Regions from separate parts of the Pandoraea sp. CB10b_02 genome, predicted to be linked through region 2. Evidence: predicted binding sites of a transcription regulator. Region 2 holds the regulator's gene; each other region holds the start of a gene.
The links. Region 2 encodes sigma-54, which starts transcription at its own class of promoters, with help from an activator protein. Its sites were predicted from a motif close to TGGCANGNAANCTGCTTT; they were not measured.

Region 1 (10,074 bases), on a different contig from region 2:
GTTGTAGCCGCCTTGAATGCCGACGAAGCTCGCCGTGTTGACGGCCACGAGCATGGCCACCATCGTGAAGCGCGGCTGCACGATGAGCGTGCCGAGCAACAGATACGGAACGGCGAAGAGCGCGACGAGCAGGCCGAAGTCGTGGGCGTTCGTCAGGATGAAGAAGACGTACACGGCGGCGAACACGACACACACGGCCGTCGCCCAGAAGAACGAACGGATGAAGGGCGCCGGTTCGTCCATCGCCGCGAAAAAGCAGCACGCCACGGCGCCGAGCGACACGCCGGCCGCACCGTCGTTCCACCCGGTGTAGATCCACGCCATGCCCATCAGGAACGTACACAGCGCGGCGGAGAGCGTCGAGAACAGCAGCAGGCCATGATCATAGTGACGCGCGCCGCCGAGCTCCCAGTGGGCAAACGCGGGCGACCATTCGGGAGCGTCGTCGGGCTGGCCGAAGCGCCGCTGCAGCGTCGCGCAGTCTTGCCAGAGCTGCACGAGCGAGCGCAGGCGGTCCTCGGTCGCGGCGACCAGCGCGCCGTACCAGTCGGACGCTTCGCCGGCGGCCTGCGGCGGGCTGAGCAGGTGCGCCGGTGCGGGCGAGGGGGCGCCGCGGCGCAGCCATGCGACCACGTCGGCCATCTTCGCCTCGAGTGCGCCGGGCACCCCTTGCGGATGCTGGCGCAGCGTCTGTACGAGCGACGCCACCGTGGAGAGCACGGGCATCATCATCGTCATGCGGCCGCGCAGCTCCTGTGCGTCGCTCACCCGTGCGGACGTGTCGGCGTCATACGAAAGCTGGCTGATCAACTGGTCGAGCGCCAGGATGTCGGCGGCCATGCGGTGCCGGCTCATGTGGCGCGTCGCCTTGCCGTCGGGGTCGGCCGAGAGCATGTCGGCCGTCCAGCGCGCGGCGTCGGCGAGCCAGCGCGCCGAACGGTCGTGCAGTACCTTGGCCACGCTCGTGGGCAGGACGACCGCACCGACCACGCTCGCACAGACGATGCCGAGAATGATCTCCTCGGCGCGCGCGATGGCGATGTCGAAGATGACGTCCGGCGTGTTCACGGCGGGCAGGGCGATGAGCGGCAGGGTGTACGAGGCGAGCAGGAATACATAGCTGCGCGGCGAGCGATGCAGCAGCGAGATATAGAGCAGCGTGCCGGTCCACAGCCCCACGGCTGCCATCAGCAGTTCCGGCGTGTTGACCAGCGCCGGGACGAAGGCGATGGAAGCGGCGGCGCCGAGCAGCGTGCCGAGCACACGGTACAGCGCCTTGGAGCGTGTCGCCCCGGTGAGCGGGTGCGACACGATGTAGACCGTAGCCATGGCCCAGTACGGGCGCGGCAGGCCGAGCGCGAGCGCGATGTAGAGCGCCAGCATGGAAGCGGCGAACGCCTTGATCGAGAAGATCCAGTCGCGGGAGGAAGGCCAGTTGAGCACGGTCTACTTCTTGGGAGGCTCCATCGCGAGGAGGGTCGCATCCGGACCGGCCGCGCTGGAGAGAGCTTCGAACACACGCAGCACCGCTTCGAAATCCTCGCGCGAGACGCTCGCGAAGACTTTCGCGCGCAACTGGCTGAGTTCGCTTTCGAGCTTTTCGGCGAGCGCCTCGCCGGCCTCGGTCAGCCGCAGGGCGTTGGCGCGCCGGTCGCTGGCGTCCACTTCGCGCCGCACGAGGCCGGCGGCGCACAACTGATCGAGCAGCCGCACCAGCGACGCCCCTTCCAGGCCGACGTATTCGGCGAGCTCGACCTGACGCACGCCCTGGCCGAGCCGGCGGATGAACAGCAGCGGGCCAGCGCTCGCCGCCGAAATGCCGTATTCACCGATGGCGCCCTGCGAGAGCTGGCGCCACTGTTTGCCCGCGAGCAGCAGATGACTGGTGAAGGCGAAGCGGAGGGATTCCAGGGAGGTCATGGAGAAAGATTATATGTTAACTAATAATTAGCATGCTAGTTAATGCCGTGTTGCACGAGACGGCGAGGTTCCGATAAGTCCTTGTCGTGATTGGGGTTTTGGGCCGAAAAACGGTCGCGCAAAGCGCTTTCGGATGCACGTTTGCGGCGGTCTTCGCCCGTTTTATTTTTGAAAGGGGTGACATGGCCGGGCTCGGCGCGACCGGTCACGGGGCGTCGCGGGGCGCGGTAGTGTTGGCCGAAGTGCGCTGAGGTGCGCCGAGGTGCGCCGAGGTGCGCCGAGGTGCGTGACTCGCTGCCCGGTACACCCGCGGGTAAGATACAGAAATTCAAATTGCGCGAGACGCCGCAGTCGGGGGCGCGAACGAATGCGCCTGGCGCCTCGCCTCGGAAGTTCAAGGAATACAGAGATGACATCGAAGGGACTGGATAGCGAATCGTTCGACCTGTTGCTCGCGGCCGTGCAGCGCTTCATCCGCGAGCGGCTGGTGCCGGCCGAGAACGACGTCGAGGAGCAGGACGAAGTGCCGCCGGCCATCGTCGACGAGATGAAGGCGATGGGGCTCTTCGGCCTGTCGATTCCGGAAGCCTATGGCGGCATCGGGCTGTCGATGGCGCAGGAGGCGCGCGTTGCGTTCGAGTTCGGGCAGACCTCGCTCGCGTTTCGCTCCGTGTTCGGCACGAACGTCGGCATCGGCTCGCAGGGCATTCTGATGGACGGCACCGAAGCTCAGAAGCGCGAGCTGCTGCCCCGCGTGGCGAGCGGCGAGCTCATCATGTCGTTCGCGCTCACCGAGCCGGATGCCGGCTCGGACCCCGCGGCGCTCAAGACACGGGCCGTGCTCGACGGCGACGCCTATGTCATCGACGGCGTGAAACGCTTCATCACCAACGCTCCGCGCGCGGGGGCGTTCACGCTGATGGCGCGCACCGGCGGCGAAGGCGCGGGCGGCATCTCGGCGTTCATCGTCCCGGCCGACACGCCCGGTCTGTCGCTGGGCAAACCGGACAAGAAGATGGGCCAGCGCGGCACCAGGACCTGCGATGTCATTCTTGACGGCGCGCGCGTGCCGGCTGCGAACATCATCGGCGGCGAAGCGGGCAAGGGCTTCAAGACGGCCATGAAAGTGCTCGACCGTGGGCGCCTGCACGTGGCTGCACTGGCTTGCGGCATGGCGCAGCGCATTCTCGACGAGTCGGTCGCCTACGCGCGCGAGCGCAAGCAGTTCGGCCAGCGCATCGGCGACTTCCAGCTCGTGCAGGCGATGCTCGCCGACAGCCAGGCCGAGCTCTACGCCGGCTGGTCGATGGTGCAGGACTGTGCGCAGCGCTACGACGCGCGTCCCGCCGGCAGGCGCGACACCGACGTGAGCATGCGCGCCTCCTGCGCGAAGCTGTTTTGCACCGAGATGGTCGGGCGCGTGGCGGACCGCGGTGTGCAGATCCACGGCGGCGCGGGCTACATCAACGAGTACAAGGTCGAGCGGTTCTACCGCGACGTGCGTCTGCTGCGGCTGTATGAAGGCACCACGCAAATCCAGCAATTGATCATCGGCCGCGCGCTCATGCAGGACGACTGAGGCGGCGCCCGCGACGCCCATCGGGGGCGCATTCGCGCCCCGCCGGGCGCTTCATCGTGGTGCGCCCGCTGCGGCATGCAGAACATCTTGCACTGCTGCGGTGCGGAAAATTTCCGAGCAATTTCAGATTCTCCCTATGGGGGATGCGCCGCTCCAGCCTTGTCCTGTCGCGCTTTTCCCGATATTTCCCCCGGCCTGGCACGCTTGTTGCGTTAGCGTAAAGGCCAGCGGCAAAGGCGTCGCCGGCAACGAATTCGAAGGCGACGTTGGGGCGCAATGGTCTGCGACGTCGCCACAGGACAACGGCGTCCCTCCGTGCTTCGGCGCGGACGGACGCCGTTTTGTTTTTCGGGCGCAGCAGGCATTGCAATGGGAGAAGAGAGCATGCGCAAACCTCGTCTGGTCGTTATCGGCAATGGCATGGCCGGCATCCGCACGCTAGAGGAATTGCTGGAGATCGCGCCGGATCAGTACGACATCACCGTATTCGGTGCCGAGCCGCATCCGAACTACAACCGCATCCTGCTCTCGCCGGTGCTTGCCGGGGAGCAGTCGTTCGCCGACATCGTGCTCAACCCGCTCGAGTGGTACGAGAGCAAGGGCATCACGCTGCATCTGGGCAAGGAAGTCACGCAGATCGACCGGCCCCGCCGCGTCGTGCGCTGCGCCGACGGCACCGAAGCGCCATACGATCGGCTGCTGATCGCCACCGGCTCGAGCCCGTTCATCTTGCCGGTGCCGGGCAACGACCTCGAGGGCGTGATCAGCTACCGCGACATTCGCGACACCGAGATCATGATCGAGACGGCGCGCGTGAAGCGCCACGCGGTGGTGATCGGCGGCGGCCTGCTGGGGCTGGAGGCGGCCAACGGTCTCAAGCTGCGCGGCATGGACGTGACCGTCGTGCACCTGGCCGACACGCTGCTCGAGCGTCAGCTCGACAGCACGGCCGGCAAGCTCCTGCAGCAGTCGCTCGAGGCGCGCGGTCTGGCGTTCCGCCTCTCGCATCAGACCTCGGCCATTCTCGACGACGGCCACGGGCGCGTGAGCGGCGTGCGTTTTAGCAACGGCGACGAGATCGCGGCCGAGCTCGTCGTGATGGCCGCGGGCATCCGCCCGAACACCGCGCTCGCCGAAGCGGCGGGCCTCCATTGCTCGCGCGGCATCGTCGTCTCCGACACGTTGCAGACCTACGATCCGCGCATCTACGCGGTAGGTGAGTGCGTGAGCCACCGCGGCGTGGCGTACGGTCTGGTCGCCCCGCTCTTCGAACAGGCGAAGGTCTGCGCGAACCATCTTGCGCTCATGGGCATTGGCAGCTATCGCGGCTCGGTGCTCTCGACCAAGCTCAAGGTCACGGGCATCGACCTGTTCTCCGCCGGCGACTTCCAGGGCGGCGAGGGCACCGAGGAAATCGTACTGTCCGACCCGGCCGGCGGCGTCTACAAGAAGCTGGTGATACGCGACGACAAGCTCGTCGGGGCTTGCCTTTACGGCGATACGGCCGACGGCGCGTGGTACTTCAAGCTGCTGCGCGAAGGGCGCGCACTGGGCGAGCTGCGCGAGCGCATCATGTTCGGCGAATCCAGCGTGGGCGACGTCGGCACGCAAGGGCAGAACCGCGCGGCGGCGATGGCCGACAGCGACGAGGTGTGCGGCTGCAACGGCGTGTGCAAGGGCACCATCGTCAAGGCGATCACCGAGAAGGGCCTGTTCACGCTCGACGAGGTGAAGAAGCACACCAAGGCCGCGAGCTCGTGCGGCTCGTGCGCGGGGCTGTGCGAGCAGATTCTGATGAGCACGCTCGGCTCGACCTACGACGCCGCACCCAAGGAAAAGGCGGTGTGCGGCTGTACCGATCTCTCGCATGCCGAGGTGCGTCGCGCCGTTCGCGAGCATCACCTGACCACGCACCGCGCCGCCTTCGACTTTCTCGAGTGGCGCACCCCCAACGGCTGCGCAACCTGTCGCCCGGCGCTCAATTACTACATGCTCAGCACCTGGCCGAAGGAGGCGGTGGACGATCCGCAGAGCCGCTTTGTCAACGAGCGCGTGCACGCCAACATCCAGAAGGACAACACGTTCTCCGTCGTGCCGCAGATGAAGGGCGGCGTGACGAACCCGAGCGAGCTGCGCCGCATTGCCGACGTGGCCGACAAATACCGGATTCCCATGGTCAAGGTCACCGGCGGCCAGCGCATCGATTTGCTCGGCGTGAAGAAGGAAGACCTCGTCAACGTGTGGCGCGATCTGGGCATGCCCTCGGGACACGCCTACGGCAAGTCGATCCGCACGGTGAAGACGTGCGTGGGCAGCGAGTTCTGCCGCTTCGGCACGCAAAACAGCACGCAGATGGGGATCGACCTGGAGACGATGCTCGCGAACATGTGGTCGCCGCACAAGGTGAAGCTCGCCGTGTCGGGGTGCCCGCGCAACTGTGCTGAAGCCGGCATCAAGGACGTGGGCGTGATTGCCGTGGACTCGGGCTGGGAGCTCTACGTTGGCGGAAACGGCGGGATCAAGACCGAAGTCGCGCAGTTTCTCGTGAAGGTGAAGACGGCCGAGGAAGTGAAGGAGTACACAGGCGCCTTCCTGCAGCTCTACCGCGAGGAGGCGTACTACCTCGATCGGACGGTGCATTACATACACCGCGTGGGGCTCGACTACGTGAAGCAGCGCGTGGTGGCCGACGCCGCCAATCGTCGCGCGCTCTACGAACGGCTGCTCTATTCGCTCGACGGTCTGCCCGACCCATGGCAGGCGCGCATCGACGGTGCGCAAGCCAATGAATATCGTCCGCTCGTGCCGCAGCGCGTCGAGCCGGCGACCGTGTGAAATCGACGGAACCGCCTGAAATTGCTGGAAATCGCCTGAAGGAAACTGCCATGACGCTATCCGAACCGATCTGGCTGCACGTGTGCGACATCGACGCGATCCCGCGACTGGGCTCGCGCGTCATGCCGCACGCCGGCGGCGACATTGCGCTGTTCCGCACCGAAGCGGACAAGGTCTTCGCGCTGCGTGACAAGTGTCCGCACAAGGGCGGCGCGCTCTCGCAGGGCATTGTCCACGGCGAGCGCGTGACGTGCCCGCTGCATGCCTGGAACATCGATCTGGCGACGGGGCAGGCATGCGCGCCCGACGTGGGCTGTGCGCGGCGCTTTGCCGTGCGGATCGACGCGGACCAGGTGTACCTGTGCGTGGATGACGTGGACGACGCGGGTGACGAGGCGCCCGGAAAGACCACGGAACCGGCGGAACCGGCCGCCGCCTGACGTGCCGGTAACGCACTCGCAATGCCGCCAACGTCACCCTGCCGATCACGCCCTTGCTACAGCCGGAGCCGTCCATGAACACCATCACGCAAACCACCTGCTGCTACTGCGGCGTCGGTTGCGGCATGCTCGTCGAGAGCGACGGTGAGCGCATCGTCGGCGTAAGGGGCGACCCGGCGCACCCGGCCAACCAAGGGCGCCTGTGCAGCAAGGGCATGACGCTGCCGATGACGACACAGTCGTTGACCGGGCGCGTGCTAACCCCCGAACTGCGCACCGCGCGCGATGCCGCTCGCGCGCCCGTTGCATGGGACGAGGCGCTCGACACGGTCGCCTCGCGCTTTGCGGACGTCATTCGCCGCCACGGGCCCGACGCCGTGGCGTTCTATGTCTCGGGGCAACTGCTCACCGAGGACTATTACGTCTTCAACAAGCTCGCCAAAGGGCTGGTGCGCACCAACAACATCGATACCAACTCGCGGCTGTGCATGTCGAGCGCGGTGAGCGCCTACAAGATGGCGCTCGGCGCGGATGGTCCGCCCACGTGCTACGACGATCTCGAAGCCGCGCGCACGGTACTGTTCGCGGGCAGCAACATGGCGTATGCGCATCCGGTGCTGTTCCGGCGGCTGGAAGCGGCGAAGGCCGCCGATCCGTCGATTCGCTGGATCGTGGTGGACCCGCGCCGCACCGACACGGCCGCGATGGCCGATCTGCACCTGCCCATCGTGCCCGGCACCGACGTGGCGCTCTTTCACGGCATGCTGCACCACCTGATCTGGGAAGGGCGCATCGACCGGGAGTACATCGACGCGCATACCGAAGGGTTCGACGCGCTCAAGCAGACGTTGCGCGACTATCCGCCGCAACACGCGGCGGACATCTGCGGCATCGACGAAGCGGCGCTGCGTCAGGCGGCCGACTGGTTCGGCGAAAGTCCGGCCGCGCTCTCGCTTTACTGCATGGGGCTCAATCAATCGAGCCACGGCACCGAGAAGAACCTGGCGCTCATTCATCTGCATCTGGCCACCGGGCAGATCGGCCGCGCCGGCGCGGGTCCGTTTTCGCTGACCGGCCAGCCGAACGCCATGGGCGGGCGCGAGGTCGGCGGCCTCGCGACGATGCTCGCGGCGCATCGCGAGATCGGCAACGCCGCGCACCGCGCCGAGATCGAGCGCCTGTGGGGCGTGCAGGGACTGTCCGACCGGCCCGGCCTGCCGGCCGTCGAGATGTTCGATGCGGTGCGCGACGGCCGCATCAAGGCCATCTGGATCGCCTGCACGAACCCCGTGCACTCGATGCCCGACAGCGCACGGGTGCGCGAAGCGCTGGCGTCGGCGGAGTTCGTGGTGGTGCAAGAGGCGTTTCACCAGACCGACACCGTGCCGTATGCCGATGTCCTGCTGCCCGCGGCAAGCTGGGGCGAGAAGGCGGGCACCGTCACGAATTCGGAGCGGCGCATCTCGCGCGTGCGCGCGGCCGTGCCGCCGCCCGGTGCGGCGCGCGCGGACTGGTGGATTGCGAGCGAAGTCGCGCGCCGCCTTGCGCCGATGCTCGATGCGCCGCCCGAGCCGTTCGCCTTCTCGTCGCTCGAAGCGATTTTCGACGAGCATCGCGCGCTCACCGTCGGCCGCGATCTCGATATCGGCGGGCTCGACTATGCGCGACTGGAACAGCTCGGCCCGCAGCAGTGGCCGTTTCCGGCTGGCGCCTCGCAGGGGCTTGCGCGCCGTTATGAAGACGGCGTGTTCGCCACCGCCGACGGACGCGCCCGCTTTCATGCGTTCGAATACCGGCCCGTGGCCGAGCCCATCCATGCGCGGCATCCACTGCGGCTCATCACGGGGCGACTGCGCGACCAGTGGCACGGCATGAGCCGCACGGGACGCGTCGGCCAGCTCTTCGACCACGCACCGGAGCCGACACTCACGATGCATCCGGCCGACGCGGCGCGACGCGGTCTTCGGCCGGGCGACTTCGTGCGGCTTTCCAGTCGTCGCGGCGAACGGGTGCTGACGCTCGCGCTGAGCGACGACGTGGCCTCCGGCACGGTGTTCGCCGCGATGCACTGGAGCGGACAGTTTCTGAATGGCGGGGGCGTGAACGACGCCACGACGGGAGCGGTCGATCCGTACTCGAGGCAGCCGGAGCTCAAGCACGCGGCCGTGCGCGTCGATCCGCTTACGTTGCCGTGGCGCGTGGCGGCCGTGCGGCGCGGCGATGCGCTGCGCTTGCACGCGGCCGTGCAGCCGCTGCTCGCCGCGCGGCGTTTTGCGACGGTGCGCCTCGAAGGTGACGATCGCATCGTGGTGACGGCCGCCGACGATCAGCCCGATGCCGACTGGCTCGAGCGCCTGCACGCAGCGCTCGATCTGCCGCGCGACGAATCGCTGCTCGAGTATCGCGATGCGCGCCGTGTCATGACGAAGCGCGTGGCATGGCGCGAGACGCTGATCGACGGCGTGCTCGTCGCGGGCAGCGAGGCGGACGTGGCGGGCTCGGCGTCGCTGCTGGCGCGGGTGCGCGAAGGTTCGCCGTGGACGCGCCCGCGGCACGCCGTGTTCGTCGCCGACCGTGCTCCGGCGGCGCCACGCGACCTGACGGTGTGTCAGTGCAAGCAGATCAAGGCATCGCGTATTACGGCGGCGATTGCGGCGGGGGCGGACCTCGCCGGACTCAAGGCGACGCTCGGCTGCGGCACCGTGTGCGGATCGTGCGTGCCCGAGCTGCAGCGCATGTGCGCCGCGCCCGGGGTGAAGGCGGCCGTGCCGATGGCGAGCGGCGCCGCATGAGGGCTCGCCGCGCGCCGTCGCGGCTCACTGCCGCCCGTTGCGCATGTTGCGCACACGAGTTGCAAGACACAAGGCGGGCAGTACGGGACTCGTCGCGCGAAGCGATATGCAGGATATCGGGGAACCAAGGGAGAACGATCATGAAGCCAGGCAAAGTCACCCTGCTCAGCGCCGGACCGGGCGCGCTGGACTTGCTCACGCTGCGCGCGGCGCGCGTACTGGGCGAAGCGGACGTGCTGCTCGTCGACGATCTGGCCAATCCGGAGATCGCCACGCTCGCGCCGCAGGCTCGCGTGATTGCCGTGGGCAAGCGGGGCGGCTGCCGGTCCACGCCGCAGGTGTTCATCGAGCGGCTGATGTGTCGCCTTGCCCGGCGCGGCGCGCATGTGGTGCGGGTGAAGGGCGGCGACGCGCTGATGTTCGGCCGTGCGGGCGAGGAGATGGCGGCCCTGCGTCGTGCGGGCGTGCCGGTCGAGATCGTGAACGGGGTCTCGGCGGCGTTCGCTGC
Region 2 (10,074 bases):
CGCACGCCGATGGCGCGCTTGCCCACGGCATTGACGTTCTCGCGCAGCGTCCAGTCCGGTTCGCTGCGATCGGCGGCGAGCGCGCCGCCGTGCGTCATGAGCAGCAGCCCGCGTGCGGCGAGCGTGTTCAGATCTCGACGCACCGTCTCTCGCGAGACGCCGAGCTCGCGCACCAGATCGCTGATGGCAAGCGCCCCGGTCTTGGCGAGTTGTTCGAGCACGTATTGTTGGCGTTGTTCGGCAAGCATGTTCGGACAGTGTCGGTTGAACTACGAATTCATTTTGTCGACGGCGGCACCGAGGTGGCGCCGCCCGCACCGTTGCACTTCGGCGCCTCGCGCATTATCCCTGCAATGCCACGCGCAGCCCCAGGCCGATGAAGATCGCTCCGGCCGCACGGTCGAGCCAGCGTCCCGCGCCGGGCCGGCGCTTGAGCCACGTGCCGAGCACACCGGCGAACCAGCCGTATGCGCTGAACACGACGATGGTCTGCGCCATGAACACGAGGCCGAGCAGCAGCATCTGCCAGCCTGGGTGCGACGCATCGGCGCTCACGAACTGTGGCAGGAACACCAGAAAGAACAGCGTGACCTTCGGATTGAGCATGTTGGCGAACACGCTCTGGCGGAACACCGCGCCAAGCGGCTGCGCCCGGGCCTCGCTTGCCAGCGCCATTGCGCCTCGCGCGCGCAATGCCTTGATGCCGATCCAGAGGAGATACGCCGCACCTGCGAGCTTGATCGCCTCGAACGCCCACGGTGACGAACGCAGCACCGCCGCAAGGCCGATCGCCGCGATGCTCGTGTGAAAGAGGCAGCCGAAGGTGAAGCCCGCCGCGGCGGCAAGACCCGCCCGGCGGCCCTGCGCAATGCCCCGCGCGATGACCTGCATGTTGTCGGGCCCGGGCGCGAGCGTAATTGCCACCGAGCTCAGCAGGAACAGCCAAAGGTTGGGCATCGGGACGTCCGGTTCATGGGTGAGGTTGCACGGGGTGCGTCAATGGCGAATGCCGCAAAGTCAGTGGCCCTCGAAGGAGCACAGCAGGAATAGCGGCAGGCCCGCCTCGCTGATGAGGCGCGAGCCGCCCAGCTCCGGCAGGTCGACGATGGCCGCCCCTTCGATTACCGTCGCGCCCAGGCGCTCGAGCAGTTTCTTGCCGGCGAGCATCGTGCCGCCAGTGGCGACCAGATCGTCGATGAGCAGCACGCGATCGCCCGGACCGCAGGCGTCGGCATGGATTTCGACCGTCGCGCTGCCGTACTCGAGTTCGTACTCCTCGGCGACCGTTTGGTAAGGCAGCTTGCCTTTCTTGCGAATGGGGATGAAGCCGATGTTCAGCTCATAGGCCAGGATCGAGCCGAGAATGAAGCCGCGGGCGTCCAGTCCGGCGACATAGTCCGGGCGCTGCGCCATGTAGCGATGCACGAACACGTCGATCAGCACCCGCAGGGTTCGCGGGTTCTTGAGCAATGGCGTGATGTCGCGAAACTGCACGCCCGGCGAAGGCCAGTCCGGCACGGTGCGAATCTGGCTCTTGATGTAGGCGGCAGGGGACTCGTCGATCTGCACGGGGATCCTTGTTTCGGTACTGAGAGGTAACACGCCACATTATGCCAAAAAGGCCCGGTGGCCCCGCCCCGCTGTCGGCGTGGCGGGCTCTCATGCGTGCGCGGGCGTCCGGACACGTGCCCCCGCGCACCGCCTTCCAACTCCTTACGCGCTGCTTACCTGCTGCTCGTCCGCTGCTTACCGGTTGCTTACCCGTTGCCCAGCAGGCGCTGCTCCGCGAGCACCAGCTTGTCGGGCAGGCCGCGCAGCACGACGATGTCCTCGGCCATGAGCCGCGTCTCGGCCACGGGCTCCACGCCCCGGATGCCGTGGCGCCGGATCGCCGTGACCGTCACGCCGAGCTTGTCGAGCCGCAATTCGCCGAGCGTGCGGCCGACCGCGTCGGCGTTCAGTGTGAGCGGCACCGACTGCAGCCGCACCTGTTCGCGCTCGCCGCCTTCGTCTTCGTCGTCGATGCCGTGGAAGTAACCGCGCAGCAGGCTGTAGCGCTCGTTGCGCGCCTGTGCGACGCGGCGCAACACCCGGCGCATCGGCACGCCCATGAGCACCAGCGCGTGGGAGGCGAGCATCAGGCTGCCCTCCACGATCTCGGGCACCACTTCGGTGGCGCCGGCGGCAATCAGGTCGTCGATGTGCGTGTCGTCGACGGTGCGCACGACCACCGGCAGGGTCGGCTCCAGCGCCTGCACCTGCGCCAGCACCTTGAGCGCCGCCGGCGTGCTGTCGTATGTCACCACGATACCCGCGGCGCGGTGGATGCCCGCGGCGACCAGCGCCTCGCGCCGGGCCGCGTCACCGAACACGACCGTCTCGCCGGAGCGCGCCGCCTCCATCACGCGGTCGGGATCGAGGTCGAGCGCCACATAGCCAATGCCCTCCTGCTCGAGCATGCGCGCGAGGTTCTGCCCGCATCGGCCATAGCCGCAGATGATGACATGGCCCGAGGTCTTGATGCTTTGCGTGGCGATGCGGGTCATCTGCAGCGACTGCATCATCCATTCGTTGGCGACGAAGCGCAGCGCGATGCGATCGGCGTTGATGATCAGGAAGGGCGCGCAGAGCATCGACAGTAGCATGCCCGCGAGCACCGCCTGCGACAGCGACGGGTCCAGCAGTTCGCGGTCGATCACCAGATTGAGCAGCACGAAGCCGAACTCGCCGGCCTGCGCAAGGCCCAGGCCGGTGCGGATCGCCGTGCCCGGCGGACTGCCGAACACGCGCGCGAGACCGGCGATGAGGGTGAACTTGACGAGCAGCGGGCCGACGAAGAAAAGCAGCACGAGCAGCGGCTGCTTCATCACGATCGCGGGATCGAGCAGCATGCCCGTGGTGATGAAGAACAGGCCGAGCAGCACGTCGCGAAACGGCTTGATGTCGTCTTCCACCTGGTGCCGGTACGGCGTCTCGGCGATCAGCATGCCCGCGATGAACGCGCCGAGCGCCATGGACAGACCGAGATGCTCGGTAATGTAGGCAAGCCCCAGCGTGAGCAGGAGCAGGTTGAGCATGAACAGCTCCTGCGAGCGCCGCGCCGCGACCACGTGAAACCATCGGCCGACGAGCTTCTGTCCGAGCCAGAGCAGCAGCGCCAGTGCGCCGGTGATCTTGAGCGCCGCGAGCGACAGCGCCAGGACCAGCGCCTTCGAGTTGCCGCCCAGCGCGGAGATCACGATGAGCAGCGGCACCACCGCGAGGTCCTGGAACAGCAGCACGCCCATGATGTTGCGGCCGTGCTCGGTCTCCAGCTCGAGCCGCTCGGCGAGCATCTTGGTGACGATCGCGGTGGAGGACATTGCCAGAGCGCCGCCCAGCGCCACCGATGCCTGCCACGAGAACGACCAGAACAGGTTGACGAGCGCGCCCAGGCCGAGCGCGATGAGCAGCGTGCCCAGCACCTGGGATACGCCCAGGCCGAGCACGATGCGTCGCATGCTCTTGAGCTTGGGCAGCGAGAATTCGATGCCGATCGAGAACATCAGGAAGACAACGCCGAATTCGGCGAGGTACTGCACGCGCTGCGAGTCGGCAGCCAGCCCGAGCGCGTGCGGGCCGATCACGATGCCGACGCTCAGATAGCCGAGCATGGGCGGCAGATGAAGCATGCGGAACAGCACCACCCCGAGACAGGCGGCAAACAGCAAGACGAGTGTGAGTTCGAGCGGCGATGCCATCAGCGAAGGTGGATTTCCAGAGAGAAGCGCGAAACTGTCATGACCGGATGTCATGCAAGTGCCGTGCCAGTTTGCGTCCGGGCGGCGGTCTCCATCGGGAAACCAGGCAATATCCGAACGTGCCGGGGCCCTGTCCGATGCGCGCGGGGCCAGGCCTGGCGCGGCTGCACCTCGGCGCCGCATCCGTTTTGATATACTCCGCGCATGATAGCGAAAATCAATCCAGGCCGGGCGCTCGAGGTTGCCCGGGAGGTGTTGCGCACGGAAGCCGACGCCATCGAACGCGTCTCCGCGCACCTCGACGATAGCTTCTTCGAAGCCGTCTCGCTGCTGCTCGCCTGCCGCGGACGCGTCGTCGTCACCGGGATGGGCAAGTCGGGCCACATCGGCCGCAAGCTGGCCGCCACGTTCGCCAGCACCGGCACGCCCGCATTCTTCGTTCATCCTGCCGAAGCCAGCCACGGCGACCTCGGCATGATCACGGCCGACGACGTCGTCGTGGCGCTCTCCAACTCCGGCGAGACCGGCGAAATCGTCAGCATTCTGCCGACGATCAAGCGCCTTGGCGCGAAGCTCATCGCCATGACGGGCAACGCCGCGTCGAGCCTGGGGCGGCTCTCGGACGTGCATCTGGATGCGCACGTCGACAAGGAAGCCTGCCCGCTGGGCCTCGCGCCGACTGCCAGCACCACGGCCGCCCTCGCGCTCGGCGACGCATTGGCCGTCACCCTGCTCGACGCACGCGGCTTCGGCGCCGAAGACTTCGCCCGCTCGCACCCAGGCGGCGCGCTCGGACGCCGCCTGCTCACTTTCGTGCGCGACGTGATGCGCACCGGCGATCGCGTCCCGCGCGTGCGCTCGGACGCGAGCCTGTCCGAGGCGCTGCTCGAGATGACCGCCAAGGGACTCGGCATGACGGCCATCGTCGATGGCGACGATCAGGTCGTGGGCATCTTCACCGACGGCGACCTGCGCCGCCTGTTCAAGCGCACGCTGGACTTCAGCACGCTCAGGCTGGCCGACGTGATGAAGGCCGGCCCGCGCACGATCGGCCCCGACCAGCTCGCGGCGCAAGCGGCCGAGTTGATGGAGCGCTTCGGCATCACGCAACTGCTCGTCACCGAGAACGGCCGCCTCGTCGGTGCGCTGAACGTCCACGACCTGTTCGCCGCGAAGGTCGTGTGAGTCCCCGCCCTCAAGCCCCTGGTTCTTGCCGATGAGTCAGCCCAGCCACACCCCGTTCACCCATTTCGACGTCGCCGACGCGAGCGCGCGCGCCGCGCGTGTGCGCGTGATGGTCTTCGACGTCGACGGCGTGCTCACCGACGGCGGCCTGCGTTACGGCCCGGCCGGCGAAGTCATCAAGACGTTCGACTCGCTTGACGGTCACGGCCTGAAGCTGCTCGCCGAGGCCGGCATCGTCACGGCGATCATCACGGGGCGCCAGTCCGATATCGTCGCCAGGCGCGCGGCCGATCTGCGCGTCGCACATGTATACCAGGGCGTGCACGACAAGCGCGAAGCGTTCGAGGACCTCTGCGCCAAGGTGTCGGCCGCCCCCGAGGCGTGCGGGCACATCGGCGACGACTGGCCCGATCTGCCCGTGCTCACGCGCGTGGGCTTCGCGGCCTGCCCGGCGAACGCCCACGTCGAAGTGAAGGCGCGCTGCCACTGGATCGGCGCCACGCGCGGCGGCGAAGGCGCCGTGCGCGAGCTGTGCGACTTCATCCTGCGCGCGCAGGGACGTTACGACGCCCTGCTTGCCGAAGCACTGGCCTGACGCCCCGAGGAAGCCGCCCCGCTCATGGCCATTCAACGCGTCTCGCCCGCCTCCCTGATCGCGATCGCCGTGCTCGCCTGCCTCGCGGCCGGCACGTACTGGCTCGTGCAACGCACGCTGCCGTCGAACGCCGATCGCACGCCGTATGTGAAGCAGCACATCCCCGATTACTACGCCGATGACATGGTGATCTCCATGCTCTCGGCGAGCGGCCAGACGCAGTACCGCGTCAACGCCGTGCACATGACGCACTTCGAGGACGACCAGACCACCGCCATGACGCTGCCGGCGGTGCGCGCCTTCACCCCCGACCAGCCGGAAGTGACGGCCACGGGCAAGCGCGGCACGCTCAATGCCGACATGTCGGTCGTCGACCTGTACGACAACGCTGTCGTGGTGCGTCAGCCGGGACCGCGCGACCCCGAAATGCGCGCGCTCTCCGAGCATTTCCAGGTGCTGGTGAACGAGGACATCGTGCGCACGGAGAAGCCTGTCCAGCTCTATCGCGGCGCCTCCGTCATGTACGGTGACGGCATGATTTTCAATAACATCACGCGGGCCGTACAATTGCTCGGCAACGTCCACGGCACCATCCAGCCGGCGGAACTGAGCAACAAACGTCCGGCACCGCCCGCCGCGCCGAGCGCGGCCCCCCAGACCAAACAGGGCCCCAAGACCCCATGATCGATCGCCGCAACCTGCGACCTGCATCCCGATCGCTGCGTGCGCTGCGCACGGTGGCCGCTGCCTTCGCAGCGCTCGCCGTCTTCGGCGCACTGGCCACGCTGAGCGCGCCGCTCGCGCACGCCGAGCGTGCCGACCGCGACAAGCCGCTCAACATCGAATCGGATCACATGAGCTATGACGACCTCAAGCAGGTCAACATCTTCACCGGCAACGTGACGATGACCAAGGGGACGATTCTCCTCAAGGCCGATCGCGTCGAAGTGACTCAGGATCCGGAGGGCTATCAGTACGCCACGGCGTTCTACAAGCCGGGCGGCCCGCTCGCGTACATGCGCCAGAAGCGCGACGGCGTGGACGAGTACATCGACGGGTGGGGCCAGACGATCTATTACAACGGCAAGACCGAAGTCGCCACGCTCACCACGCAGGCCACGCTCAAGCGGCTGGCCGGCGGCACGCGCGTGCTCGACGAGATTCACGGCAGCGTGATCACCTACGACACCTACAACGAGGTCTACACCGCCAACAGCGGCGCCGATCAGGTCAACGCCAACAATCCGAAGGGCCGCGTGCGCGCCACGCTCGCGCCGCGCAACGCCACCGGGGCCAACCAGGCGCAGCCGGGCGGGGCGAGCAAGCCCGCCGCGGCGCCCAAGGGCGACCTGCCGCCGCTGTCCCCCTCCAAAAGCATCGGGAATCCGCGTGAGTAATCCTGCCAGCAACGCCTCCAGCATCAATCCGGGCGCCGGCCCGTCGGGCAAGCCGAGCGCGCTCGTCGTGCGCTCGCTCAAGAAACAGTACGGCGCGCGTACCGTCGTCAAGGACGTCTCGCTCGACGTGAAGAGCGGCGAGGTCGTCGGCTTGCTCGGGCCGAACGGTGCGGGCAAGACCACCTCGTTCTACATGATCGTGGGGCTGGTGCCCGCCGACGACGGCGAAATCCAGCTCGACGGCAATCTCATCAGCGAACTGCCGATCCACGAGCGCGCCCGCATGGGCGTGTCGTACCTGCCGCAGGAAGCGTCGGTATTTCGCAAGCTCACGGTCGAGGACAACATCCGCGCCGTGCTCGAACTGCAGGTCGATGCCGCCGGCAAGCCGCTCAAGCGCGACGAGATCGAGCGCCGCATCGAGGCGCTGCTCGACGAACTGCAGGTGAGCCATCTGCGCGAGAACCCGGCAATGTCGCTCTCGGGCGGCGAGCGCCGTCGCGTGGAAATCGCGCGTGCGCTGGCCACGCAGCCCCGGTTCATCCTGCTCGACGAACCCTTCGCCGGCGTCGATCCGATTGCCGTGCTGGAAATCCAGCGCATTGTGCGCTTTCTGAAAGACCGTGGCATCGGTGTCCTGATTACCGACCACAACGTGCGCGAGACGCTTGGCATCTGCGATCACGCCTACATCATCAGCGAAGGCTCCGTGCTGGCTGCCGGCACCCCCGACCAGATCGTGGCCGACGAAAGCGTGCGGCGCGTCTATCTGGGCGAGAATTTCCGGATGTAAAGGAAATTTTTCGCATGTAAACCCTGCCCCCGATAGGGCGCCGGGCCGGTTCCGTTGGCGTGACAAAGCCTCTACAATGAAGGCGAGACACGCTATGAAACCGACTCTTCAACTTCGCACCTCGCAGCACCTGACCCTCACGCCGCAGTTGCAGCAATCGATTCGGTTGTTGCAACTGTCGACGCTCGAACTCCAGCAGGAAGTCGAGCACGCCCTTACCCAGAACCCGATGCTCGAGCGAGAAGACGACTGGCTCGCCGGCTCGGTGCGCGTGGGCACGGACGGGTCGCTGCGCAACGAACGGAGCACGTCGGCGAGCAGCAGCAACGACGGCCCCGACACCGCCAACGGCCACGACGACGCCCGCGAACTCGACGGCGAAACCCGCTTCGAGGACGGGGCGAGCGATAACGGCAGCGACTGGAGCCTGAACGATTTCGCCCGGACGGGCAGCGCTTCGGACGACGACGACAACGCTCGCCCCCAGCTGCACGTCGATCATCCCAACCTTCGCGAGCACCTGCTCGCCCAGTTGCGCGTGACCAAGGCCAGCCCGCGCGATCGCGCGCTGGTCGAATTCCTTATCGAATCGCTCGACGAAGACGGCTATCTCGGCACCACGCTCGACGAAATTCAGGCGGAAATGCCCGAAGAGCTGGCGCTCGAGACCGAGGAGATCAACGCCGCCCTCGCGCTGCTGCAGAGCTTCGATCCGGCGGGCGTGGGCGCCCGCAATCCGGCCGAATGCCTGCGTCTGCAACTGCAGCGGCTGCCCGCGAGCGGCGTTCGCACGCTTTCGCTGCGCATCGTCTGCGATCACCTGGAATTGCTCGCGGCACGCGATTACACGCGGCTGCGCCGCCTGCTCGGCGTGAGCGAAGACGCACTGCGCGCCGCGCACCAGCTGATCCGCTCGCTCGACCCGTTCCCGGGCGCCGCCTACGGCTCGCCGCCCGCCGATTACGTCGTGCCGGACGTACTGGTGCGCAGGCAGGGCAGCGGCTGGAGCGCCGAGCTCAACCCGGAAGTCATGCCGCGCCTGCGCATCAACGAGATGTACGCGCGCATCCTGCGCAACAACCGCAACGACCCGGGCACCGGCAATCTCCAGCAGCAGCTCCAGGAGGCGCGCTGGCTGATCAAGAACATCCAGCAGCGGTTCGACACGATCCTGCGTGTGGCGCAGGCCATTGTCGAGCGTCAAAAGAACTTCTTCACGCATGGCGAAATCGGCATGCGGCCCTTGGTTTTACGTGAGATTGCTGATACGCTGGGTTTACATGAATCCACGATTTCACGCGTGACTACGAGTAAGTACATGCTCACTCCATTTGGAACCTTCGAGCTCAAGTACTTCTTCGGGTCGCATGTGGCCACCGAAGCCGGAGGGGCTGCGTCGTCGACAGCCATCCGCGCCCTCATCAAGCAACTGATAGGAGCAGAAGACCCCCAAAGCCCCCTTTCCGACAGTCGTATCGCGGAGCTGCTGGCAGAGCAAGGATTCGTGGTTGCGCGGCGCACCGTCGCGAAGTACCGCGAGGCCATGCGAATCCCCGCAGTGAACTTGCGCAAATCTTTGTAGGACAGTCCTGGTGCGCCATGTTGGCTCGCTGGGGCATCACGCCGCAGTGCGACATTGCGTCACGTCAATGGCTCGCACTCCCGCTAGCCAGCGCCGCTCATGACGCGGCCTGCACTTCGGCATTTCAGCAAGGAGAGCAGCTATGAATCTGAAGATCAGTGGACACCATCTCGAGCTCACGCCGTCCCTGCGCGAATTCGTCGTCAACAAGCTTGAACGCGTGTTGCGGCACTTCGACCAGCTCATCGGCGCCGAGGTGATCCTCTCTGTCGATAAGACCAAGGAGAAGGCCGGACGCCAGATCGCCAGCGTCACCGTGTATCTCAAGGGCAAGGAAATTTTCGTCGAAAAGTGTGACGAAAATATGTATGCCGCCATCGACAAGCTGATCGACATGCTCGACCGCAAGGTAATGCAGTACAAGGACAAGGTGCAGAATCATGGTCGCGAAGCCCTCAAGCATCAACAGCCGCCCGAGGCGGAACCGCTCCAATAATTCCTTTCCGGCGAGGTAGTCGCATCGACTGTCACTGACGCAAGCCCGCACGGAACCACACGAGCGAATCTACGTCTGTCATAAGTCTGGCATCACCCACCGCGGGGCCGTTGAACGGCCCCTTTTGTATGGGGCGACGCGTCTCGGCTGACGCGCCTACGGGTGGTCTATAATGCGAGGTCAATCGGGGGTTGGAGGGCGACTACGCGTTCGCCCGCATTACAAGATGAACCGTTTAGTCAAACTCTTACCTGCGTCCAATATCCTGCTTGGACTGTCCGTCACC
Region 3 (10,074 bases), on a different contig from region 2:
GCCTGCAGGTCCTTGGGCAGCTTGTCCCATTTCTGCTTGTTGGCGAGGAACCAGAAGCCGTCCCACATGTGATTCGTCATCGACACGTACTTCTGCACTTCGTAAAGCTTGGCCGTGGTGAGCAGCGCGAGCGGGTTTTCCTGCGCTTCGACGATGTGCGTCTGCAGGGCCGAATAGACTTCGGCGAAGTTGATCGACGTGGGCGAGGAGTCGAACGCGCGGAACATCGAGGTCCACAGCGGGCTCGTCGGCACGCGGATCTTCAGGCCTTTGAGGTCGGCCGGTGAATTGATCGGACGGCTGCTCGTGGTGATCTGGCGGTAGCCGTTCTCCCAGATCTTGTCGAACGCGAACACCGACGTCTTGGCAATCTGGCCGCGCACGTGCGCGCCGAGGTCGCCGTCCATGGCCGCCCACACCTGGCTGTAGTCCTTGAACGCGAAGCCCACGCCGGAGATCTGCGCCGCCGGCACGAGCGTGCCGAGAATCAGCGGCGAGAGCGTGAAGTAGTCGATGGCGCCCGAGCGAATCTGGCTGAGCATGTCGCTATCGGAGCCGAGCTGATTGTTCGGGTAGATCTGGAAGTCGATACGGCCTTTGGACTGCTCCGCGATCTTCTGCGCCATTTCCTTGGCGCGGATGTTCATCGGATGGCTAATCGGCAGGTTGTTGGCGAACTTCAGGGTGAATTCGGCGGCGCGGGCCTGCGTCTGATACAACCCCGTGGCGGCGGCAGCCGAAGTGGCGGCCACGACTTTGATGAAGTGGCGACGATCCATAGTGCTCATACTGCATGTCTCCTGTTATAGGTGTTGTGGCTGCGTCTGAAGCGCAAAGCGATTGCGCGTGTTGCCTTGCAACGTTTCGGCCAACTCGGCATTCGCGCGCTGGGCGACTCGCAAGTGGCTTGGCTATCTTACGCAAATCGAATGCCAGATCGCAGGCTGGACGGGAAAACCCTTACGTTGTTAAGCATTAGTGAAATCCCGGGGCCGACGCCCCTCGGTCCGCGCCGACCGCGCGCCGCACGGGTATGTAGGGCGATGCGAGGCGAAAAGCGCTTCGTCCACCGAAACGGCCGGCGGCCGGCCGGCGGGGGCCGGCCATGCGACACCTGTCGCACCGGCGCGGCATGCTGCGACAGGTGTCGCCGCCCGGGCGCGACACCCGTGCGACAGGTGTCGCACGCAGGTGTCTCGTTCCTGCCGTGTTGCGGCACAGCAAATTCCTCTCACCACGTGCGCATCCGAATTCACTTGATGGTGTCGGGAAACCGGCTTTACGCTTACGTCAATTGCACGCGCGCCACCCGCGCGCGAGGTCGCCGTGGCGGCGCAATTCGCAGTCGATGACCACTACCCGCGCGTCGTTGCCATGCCGCACGCATGTCTGGCATCGAAATTGCTCACCGGAGTCCGGATGACCCCACTTCCCGGAGACACTTCATGGTTGCTGCATGCCTTACCGGCTGGGCCCACTCCCAGTTCGGCAAACTCGATAACGTCGACGCCGAGGTTCTGCTGGCCGATGTCGCACAGGCCGCCCTCGACGACGCGGGCCTCGCGCCCGAGCAGATCGATTCCGTTCACGTCGGCACTTTCAACGGCGGTTTCCTGTATCAGGACTTCCCGTCGTCGCTCGTCTTCAATCGCATTCCCGGCCTGCGTTTCAAGCCCGCCACGCGCTATGAGAACGCGTGCGCCACGGGCTCGGCCGCAGTGCATGGCGGCCTGCAGTCCATCGAAGCGGGCAAGGCCACGCATGTGCTCGTCATCGGCTTCGAGAAGATGACCGAACTGGCCACGCCACAGGTCGGCGAAGTCCTGCTCAAATGCTCCTACGCGCGCGAGGAGGCCGGCATTCCGGGCGGCTTCGCCGGCGTGTTCGGCACCATCGCGCAGGCGTACTTCGATCGCTACGGCGATCAGTCCGACGCGCTCGCGCGCATCGCCGCGAAGAACCATCGCAACGGCTCGGTCAATCCGTATGCGCACATGCGCCGCGACTTCGGCTACGACTTCTGCCGCAACGTCTCCGACAAGAACCCATACGTGGCCGGCCCGCTCAAGCGCACCGACTGCTCGATGGTTTCCGACGGCGCCGCCGCGCTCGTGATCTCGAAGGCCGACGTGGCGCGCTCGATGCCCAAGGCCGTCGGCTTTCGCGCCGCGGTGCAGGTCAACGACTACCTGCCGCTCTCGCGCCGGGACCCTCTCGCGTTCGAAGGCGGCCAGCATGCCTGGCGTCAGGCGCTGGGCGTGGCGGGCGTGTCGCTAAAGGACCTCTCGCTCGTCGAGACGCACGACTGCTTCACCATCGCCGAACTCATCGAGTACGAAGCCATGGGGCTTGCCAAGCCCGGACAGGGGGCGAACGTGATTGCCGAGGGCATTACCGAGAAAGACGGGCTCCTGCCGGTCAACCCCTCGGGCGGCCTGAAGGCGAAGGGCCACCCGGTCGGGGCGACGGGCGTGTCCATGCACGTGATGGCCGCGATGCAGCTGACCGGCACGGCCGGCGAGATGCAGATCCCGGGCGCACGGCTCGCTGGCGTGTTCAACATGGGCGGCGCCGCCGTGGCGAACTACGTGAGCATTCTCGAAGCGCGCTGATTCGCGACAACGCGAGCCGGGCGTCCCGGCGGCGTTTCGAGAACGTCCTGCAAATGCCCGTGCGCGCGCCGCACGGCGGACGCACCGGGCGCAGGACAGGCAGCAAGACTGAGCAATAAGAATTAGGAGACGAGCGAAATGCTCAAGAAGGTGATGAATCTCGGCCGTCTGCTGGCCGACGTTGCAAGGCGGCATCCCGACGAGCCCGGTGTGATCATCGGCGAGAAGGTACACACCTGGGGCGAAATCGACGCACGCGTGAACGCGGTCGTCGACGCGCTGCGCGAGCTGGGCGTGGGCAAGGGCGACAAGCTGCTGGTGCACTCGCGCAACAACCTGCAGATCTTCGAGAGCGCGTGGATCGCATTCCGGCTGGGCGCGGTCTGGGTGCCGACGAACTTTCGCATCACGGCGCCCGAGGCGGCGTACCTCGGTCAGTCGAGCGGGGCGTGCGCCATGATCTACGACGCGGGCTTCGAGGGCCACGTGGACGCCGTGCGCGCCGCCTCGCCCGCGCTGCGCCATGTGATCGCGCTGGGCGCGCCGCGCGCCGGCGAGCTGCACTACGAGACGCTGGTAACCGAGCATCACGGCGCACCGGCCTACGAGGCGGAAGTCGAGTACGAAGACCCGTTGTGGTTCTTCTACACGTCGGGCACGACCGGGCACCCGAAGGCCGGCGTGCTCTCGCACGGGCAAATGGCCTTCGTCGTGACGAACCATCTGGCCGACCTGATGCCCGGCATCACCTATCGCAGCCGTTCGATGGTCGTGGCACCGCTCTCGCACGGCGCGGGCATTCACGCGATCGTCAACACCGCGCGCGGCGCGGCGAGCGTGCTGCTGCCCGGCGAGAAGATGGACCCGGAGCAGGTCTGGCAGGCGATCGAGCGCCACCGTGTGGACAACATGTTTACGGTGCCGACCATCGTCAAGATGCTGGTCGAGGATCCTGCCGTGGATCGCCATGACCACAGTTCGCTGCGCTTCGTGATCTATGCCGGCGCGCCGATGTATCGCGCCGATCAGAAGTACGCGCTCCAGAAGCTGGGCCGCGTGCTCGTGCAGTACTACGGCCTGGGCGAGGTAACGGGCAACATCACCGTGCTGCCGCCGTGGCTGCACAGCGAGGACGACGACGCGCCCGATGCGCGCGTAGGCACCTGCGGCATGCCGCGCACCGGCATGGAGGTGGCGATTCTGGACGAGTCGGGACAGCGTCAGCCGCCGTTCGCCTCCGGCGAGATCTGCGTGCGCGGGCCGGCGGTGTTCATGGGGTATCACAACAATCCGGAGGCAAACGCCAAGGCGTTCAAGGACGACTGGTTCCATACCGGCGATCTGGGACACGTGGACGAGCAGGGCTTTTTGTACATCACGGGCCGTGCGTCGGACATGTACATCTCGGGCGGCTCGAACGTCTATCCGCGCGAGATCGAGGAAGCGCTGCTCACGCACCCGGCGGTCTCCGAGTGCGCGGTGCTGGGCGTGCCCGACCCCAAGTGGGGCGAGAGCGGGCTCGCAGTGGTGGTACCCCGGGAAGGCATGGCCGCTCAGGCCGATGAACTGCTCGGACATCTCGAAGCGCGTATTGCCCGCTACAAGTGGCCGCGTCGCTTCGTCTTCTGGAATGCCATGCCCAAGTCGGGCTACGGCAAGATCGTGAAAAAGCAAATCAAGACGATGCTCGAAGAGCAAGGAGACTATCGACTATGAAACCTGCGCTTTCACGGATCTATCGACATGCAGGCGCCCCCACGTTACCCCGTGTGGAAGACTGCGTGTTGAGCGGGCAGCACGAACTGCGCGTGACGATCCGGTCTGGTGCGAATCTCGGCGAGTCGTTACGCGCGGCGTTATCCCGCTATGCGCATGGCGGCGGCGTCGGCCGTTTTTGCGCGGGCACCGCGCGAGGTCTGCGGTATCACATGATCGAGAACACCGCGGACAAGGAGCGCCCCTTCGGCTATGGGGCGCCGGTCGACGAAACCCGGGAAGTGGATCTGATCGGCGGCGCGATCACTGTAGGCCGGACGGCCGACGGTGCCACGTTGATGCATTGCCATGCGGGATTTTCCGATCCTGGCGGCGAACTGCATGGCGGGCACCTCATCCTCGATCACACATGGGCCGGCGACGAGCCCGTGGTCATCCGCCTGTGCCTGTTCGAGCATGGCGGCTATGTGACCGCCGAGGACGAGGAGACACGCTTCCATCTGCTCCATCCCGTTGCCGGAGATCTGTCATGAGCGCAGCAGCCGACGTAGCCGACATTCCCGTCGCCATCGAAAATGGCACGCTGGGCCGACTGGTGGTGGCCCGTCTCAAGCCAAATCAGGACCTCACCGAGAGCATCGAAGCGTTGTGCACCGAGCACGGCATTGCGCGGGCCATCGTGCGTGGCGCGGTCGGCAGCCTGATCGACGCGCGGCTCACGTTTCGCGCAGGCGACGGCTGGCGCGAGCAGATCGTCACCGGCCCGGGCGTGGAGATCCTCAACGTGTTCGGCGAGGTCGACGCGCGGGCCGACGCCTCGCGCGAATTGCCGATGCTCCACGGCATGGTCGCCGATACCGACGGACGCATGTTCGCAGGGCGTTTCGTGCGCGGCGGCAATCTCGCGTTCATCACCATCGAGGTGACGCTGCAGGAATGGTTGCCGGCGTGAGGCAGACGCCGCCGGCCGAGGGCGCCGCGTGACGTGAAAAAACGGGGAGACGCACGTCTCCCCGTTTTCGTTTCGGCGCGGCGATGCGCTCGCCGCTCAGGCGAGCGCGGGCTGCACGAGTCCGTCCTCGCGGAACATGTGTTTGATGCCGCGCACGGCCTGGCGAATGCGTGATTCGTTTTCGATCAGCGCGAAGCGCACGTATTCGTCGCCGTACTCGCCGAAACCGATGCCGGGCGAGGCCGAGACTTTCGCCTGGGCGAGCAGCTTCTTTGCAAATTCGAGCGAGCCCAGGGCGCGATACGGCTCGGGAATGCGCGCCCAGATGTACATCGACGCACGCGGCAGATCCACGACCCAGCCCGCTTCCGTCAATCCCTTGTAGAGCACGTCGCGGCGACGCTGATATTGCGCGCGAATCTCCTCCACGCATTGCTGATCGCCTTCGAGCGCGGCGATGGCGGCGACCTGAACGGGCGTGAAGGTGCCGTAATCGTGATAACTCTTGATACGCGCGAGGGCGGCCACCAGTTCCGCGTTGCCGACCATGAAACCGATGCGCCAGCCGGCCATGTTGTAGCTCTTCGACAGCGTGAAGAACTCGACGGCGACGTCCTGCGCGCCGGGCACCTGCATGATCGAGGGTGCCTTGTAGCCGTCGTAGACGATGTCGGCGTAGGCCAGATCGTGTACGACGAGTATGTCGTGCCTGCGGGCGAGATCGACCACGCGCTCGAAGAACTCGAGCTCGACGCATTGCGCCGTCGGGTTCGACGGGAAGCCGAGAATCACCATCTTCGGCTTCGGATGGCTCTCGCGTATGCCGCGCTCCAGTTCAGTGAAGAAGTCGATGCCGGGCGTCATCGGCACCGAGCGGATATTGGCGCCGGCGATCACCGCGCCGTAGATGTGGATCGGATAGGACGGATTCGGCACGAGCACCGTGTCGCCCTGATCCAGCGTGGCGAGCATCAGGTGGGCGAGACCTTCCTTCGAGCCGATGGTGACGATGGCTTCGCGCTCCGGATCGAGTTCGACGTCGTAGCGGTCCTTGTACCAGCGCGTGATGGCGCGGCGCAGACGCGGGATGCCGCGCGAGGTCGAGTAGCCGTGCGTGTCGGGACGTTGCGCCACCTCGACGAGCTTGTTGACGATGTGCGGCGGCGTGGCCCCGTCGGGGTTGCCCATCGAAAGATCGATGATGTCCTCGCCGCGTCGGCGCGCCGCCATCTTCAGTTCGGCGGTAATGTTGAAAACGTAGGGGGGAAGGCGATTGATGCGCGCAAAGCTGCGCGAGCTCTGGGAGCCTGACATGATGATCCTGGAACGTAAGCGCCCGGAACCGTCCGAGCGACGCCGGCGTGCTGGCCACACCGTGACGGGGACTGTAGCGCGGCGCGGCGCAAATGCGCAAGCGGTTTTTGCTTGAGGTGGCGAGGCCGTGCGCGGCCGATCCGGGGCGCCGGGGCTGGACGCGGGCCCGGCGAGGCCGTCGGTTAAGATGAGCGATTCGCGAGTCCACAGGCAAAAGGAGAGGGGATGGCGTACATGTACTTGCTGGTCGCGATCGTGGCGGAGGTGATCGCCACGTCGGCGCTCAAGGCATCGGAAGGATTCACGCGCGTGGGGCCGGTGGCGATCGTCGTGGCCGGTTATGGTTCGGCGTTCTACATGTTGTCGCTCACGCTGCGCACGATTCCCGTGGGCGTCGCCTATGCCATGTGGTCGGGCCTGGGCATCGTGCTGATCTCGGTCGCCGCGCGCGTGCTGTTCGGCCAGAAGCTCGACGCGCCCGCCATGCTCGGCATGGCGCTCATCATCGCCGGCGTGCTCGTCATGAATCTCTGCTCGAAGTCGGCGGCGCATTGAGTCCGGCGCGGTGCGCCGATGCAAGGGGGCGCCACGGACTTCGCGCGCCGACGTGCAGCAAGAAACGCTTTCATCGATGCGCCGATCGGCGCCGTATCGAGCAGGTGCCGAGCGCGTGTGGAACGCGTGTGGACCTCATGTGGAGCCCATGTGGAGCCCATGTGGAGCCCGTGTGGAGCCCGTGTGGAGCCCGTGTGGAGCCCATGGTGGCGCGGCGCCGCGGCGACTCAAGGGCGGTCTTCGGCTTCGGCCAATACTGCTTTGAGCGCGGCAATGCAAAGATCGATTTCGCTGCGCCCGATGACGAGCGGCGGCGCGAGTCGCAGCACCGTCGTGCGCGTCTCCTTGGCGAGAATGTGGCGCCGCAGCAGCTGCAATGACAGTTCATGTGCGCTGGCAAAGGATGGATCGATTTCGATGCCGGCCCATAGCCCGCGTCCGCGCACCTCCCGAATGACGGGGGAGTGGATCGCGTGCAGGCGCGAGAGCAGATACTCCCCCATTTCCGCACTTCGCCCGGGCAGGTCTTCGTCGGCCATGACGTCGAGCGCTTCGAGGGCGACGGCAGCCGCGAGCGCGTTGCCGCCGAACGTCGAGCCATGGCTGCCGGGTTCGAACAGGTCGATCACGTCGCGTCGCGCCACGAAGGCCGACACGGGTAGCAGGCCGCCGCCAAGCGCCTTGCCGAGCATGACACCGTCGGGCACGATGTTCTCGTGCTGATACGCAAACCACTTGCCGGTGCGGCCGAGCCCTGACTGGATTTCGTCGAGCAGCAGGAGCACGTTCTGTTCGGTGCATAGCTGGCGGAGTTCGCGCAGGAAGCCGCCGGGCGGTACGATGATGCCGCCTTCGCCCTGAATGGTCTCGAACAGCACGGCGCAGGTGTTGGGCGTGATGGCCGCGCGTACCGCGTCGATGTCGCCGAAAGGCACGCGCACGAAGCCGTGGGCGAACGGACCGAAGTCGGCCCGATAGGCGGGCTCGGACGAGAAGCCGACGATGGTGGTGGTGCGCCCGTGGAAATTGCCCTCGGCGACAATGATCTCGGCCCGCCCGGCAGGAATGCGTTTGACGCTGTAGCCCCAGCGGCGCGCGGCCTTGATGGCGGTCTCCACGGCTTCGGCGCCGGTGTTCATCGGCAGTGCGCCGCCCAGCGTGGTGAGGTCGCAGAGGCGTTCGAGGAAGGCGCCGAGCCGGTCGGAGTAGAAAGCACGGGAGACCACGGCGAGGCGCTGCGCCTGAGCAGTGAGCGCGGCGACGAGGCGGGGGTGCGCGTGACCGTGGCTGACGGCGGAGTAGGCGCTCATCATGTCGAGGTAGCGGGTGCCGTCGACGTCCCACACCCAGACCCCCTTGCCGTGCGAGAGCACGACGGGCAGCGGCGCGTAGTTGCGGGCGCCATATCGTTCTTCGCGTTCGATCTCGTTCATGATCGCGGCCCTCCACGCTTGCAGTCTAGATGCGAACGCCGGGGCGCGCCAAGAGGGCAACTCCCTGAGGGCGCGCCAATGAAATTGGCATGCGCGTGCGCTATAATCGCCGATTCCTCGGGCGCGGCGCGCATGATTGGCGCGTGATTGACGCATGACTGGCGCGTGACGGCATGAAAGCACCAGCGGTGCAGAATGCTGGCGCATCGCTCTCCCGAGACATCTCCGGCAGCGACATCCGGTCGTTGCCGTCACGCACTGCCCATAGCTCAGTTGGATAGAGCATCGGCCTTCTAAGCCGACGGTCGGGGGTTCGAATCCCTCTGGGCAGGCCATCCAGTGCAGGCCATCCCGTGCAGCCCATCCGATGGATCGATTCGCCTAGCGCATTGGGCCCGCCGCATGCGCCGGCCGGGCCCACCGGGGCGTAACGCGAACGGTCCAGACCCACAGGGGCGAGCCCGAGGCTTGTTGTGAGCGTGGGGGTGCGGCAAAATGGGCCGCGTCTCATGCTGCCCCGGTGCCATTTTCCGATCCCTCGCGTTGCCGCCGACATGCCCGACTCCGTGGACCTCTTCGAACGTCACCGCCCGCGTCTGCATGCGATTGCGTACCGTATGCTCGGCACGGTCGCCGAAGCGGAGGACGTGGTGCAGGACGCATGGCTGCGCTGGCACGGCAGCGACCATCACGCCGTGGAGAATGCCGAGGCATGGCTCGTTACCGTCACCACGCGCCTGTCCATCGACCGCCTGCGTGCTGCCAAGGCAGAGCGCGAGACCTACACGGGCGTCTGGCTGCCGGAGCCGGTGCTGATGTCTGCGCCCAGCACACCGGAACAGGTCCATGAGTTCGCGGACGACGTCTCGGTCGCTTTCCTGTACACGCTGGAGCGCCTGTCGCCGGACGCTCGCGCCGCGTTTCTCATGCGTGACGTCTTCGACGCCGACTACGACGACATCGCCCTCACGCTGGAAAAGACGCCGGCCGCCGTCCGCCAACTCGTGCGGCGCGCCCGCCTGCAACTGCGCGAGGGCACGCCGCGCGAGCAAGTGCCGCGGGCGACGCTGCACCGCCTGCTGCTCGCCTTTGCGCAGGCCATGCAGCGTAGCGACTTTCATGGCCTGCACGCCTTGCTGAGCGACGACGCCGAACTCATCGGCGACGGCGGAGGCAAGGTGCCCAGCTTCCGCCGCCTCGTGGGCGGCAGGCGTCTGGCGCAACTGTTCTACGCAGGCAAGCGCCGCCATGGTGACGCCCTGCACGTCGAAGTGCTGCAGATCAATGGGCAGTGGGCGTTGCTGCGTTTCATCGCGGGCGAACTCGAGTCCGCGCAGTCATACGAGACGGACGGTGAACGGCTCACCCGGGTGCTCGTGCAACGCAATCCCGACAAGCTCGCGCGGATCGCGCAGGCGCTTGCAGGGCCCGGATCCGGACGCCCGCAGCGGTACTGATTCCGGGCCGGCGCCACGTTGCCCCGCCAACCCGG

Region 1: nirB (nitrite reductase large subunit NirB) is a predicted target of sigma-54. The motif match lies at 3,696-3,713, and genes of this name have one in related genera.
Region 3: CDN36_RS03760 (acetyl-CoA acetyltransferase) is a predicted target of sigma-54. The motif match lies at 1,391-1,408, and genes of this name have one in related genera.

What each region holds. Positions count from the first base shown of each region.
Region 1 covers NZ_NJGW02000003.1:7,420-17,493, reverse strand. Annotated here, with positions in the region: gene CDN36_RS03620 (FUSC family protein) at 1-1,443, opposite strand, end outside; gene CDN36_RS03615 (MarR family winged helix-turn-helix transcriptional regulator) at 1,447-1,920, opposite strand; gene CDN36_RS03610 (acyl-CoA dehydrogenase family protein) at 2,330-3,499, shown strand; gene nirB (nitrite reductase large subunit NirB) at 3,884-6,334, shown strand; gene nirD (nitrite reductase small subunit NirD) at 6,385-6,774, shown strand; gene CDN36_RS03595 (nitrate reductase) at 6,849-9,566, shown strand; gene cobA (uroporphyrinogen-III C-methyltransferase) at 9,707-10,074, shown strand, end outside.
Region 2 covers NZ_NJGW02000004.1:104,704-114,777, forward strand. Annotated here, with positions in the region: gene CDN36_RS05560 (DeoR/GlpR family DNA-binding transcription regulator) at 1-248, opposite strand, end outside; gene CDN36_RS05565 (LysE family translocator) at 343-957, opposite strand; gene CDN36_RS05570 (adenine phosphoribosyltransferase) at 1,018-1,569, opposite strand; gene CDN36_RS05575 (monovalent cation:proton antiporter family protein) at 1,758-3,740, opposite strand; gene CDN36_RS05580 (KpsF/GutQ family sugar-phosphate isomerase) at 3,945-4,925, shown strand; gene CDN36_RS05585 (KdsC family phosphatase) at 4,957-5,520, shown strand; gene lptC (LPS export ABC transporter periplasmic protein LptC) at 5,545-6,204, shown strand; gene lptA (lipopolysaccharide transport periplasmic protein LptA) at 6,201-6,917, shown strand; gene lptB (LPS export ABC transporter ATP-binding protein) at 6,940-7,710, shown strand; gene CDN36_RS05605 (RNA polymerase factor sigma-54) at 7,805-9,292, shown strand; gene hpf (ribosome hibernation-promoting factor, HPF/YfiA family) at 9,435-9,788, shown strand; gene ptsN (PTS IIA-like nitrogen regulatory protein PtsN) at 10,015-10,074, shown strand, end outside.
Region 3 covers NZ_NJGW02000003.1:41,061-51,134, reverse strand. Annotated here, with positions in the region: gene CDN36_RS03765 (TRAP transporter substrate-binding protein) at 1-788, opposite strand, end outside; gene CDN36_RS03760 (acetyl-CoA acetyltransferase) at 1,446-2,612, shown strand; gene CDN36_RS03755 (acyl-CoA synthetase) at 2,751-4,328, shown strand; gene CDN36_RS03750 (PPC domain-containing DNA-binding protein) at 4,541-4,861, shown strand; gene CDN36_RS03745 (PPC domain-containing DNA-binding protein) at 4,858-5,280, shown strand; gene alaC (alanine transaminase) at 5,377-6,594, opposite strand; gene CDN36_RS03735 (DMT family transporter) at 6,820-7,149, shown strand; gene rocD (ornithine--oxo-acid transaminase) at 7,377-8,582, opposite strand; tRNA gene CDN36_RS03725 (tRNA-Arg) at 8,841-8,917, shown strand; gene CDN36_RS03720 (RNA polymerase sigma-70 factor) at 9,137-10,039, shown strand.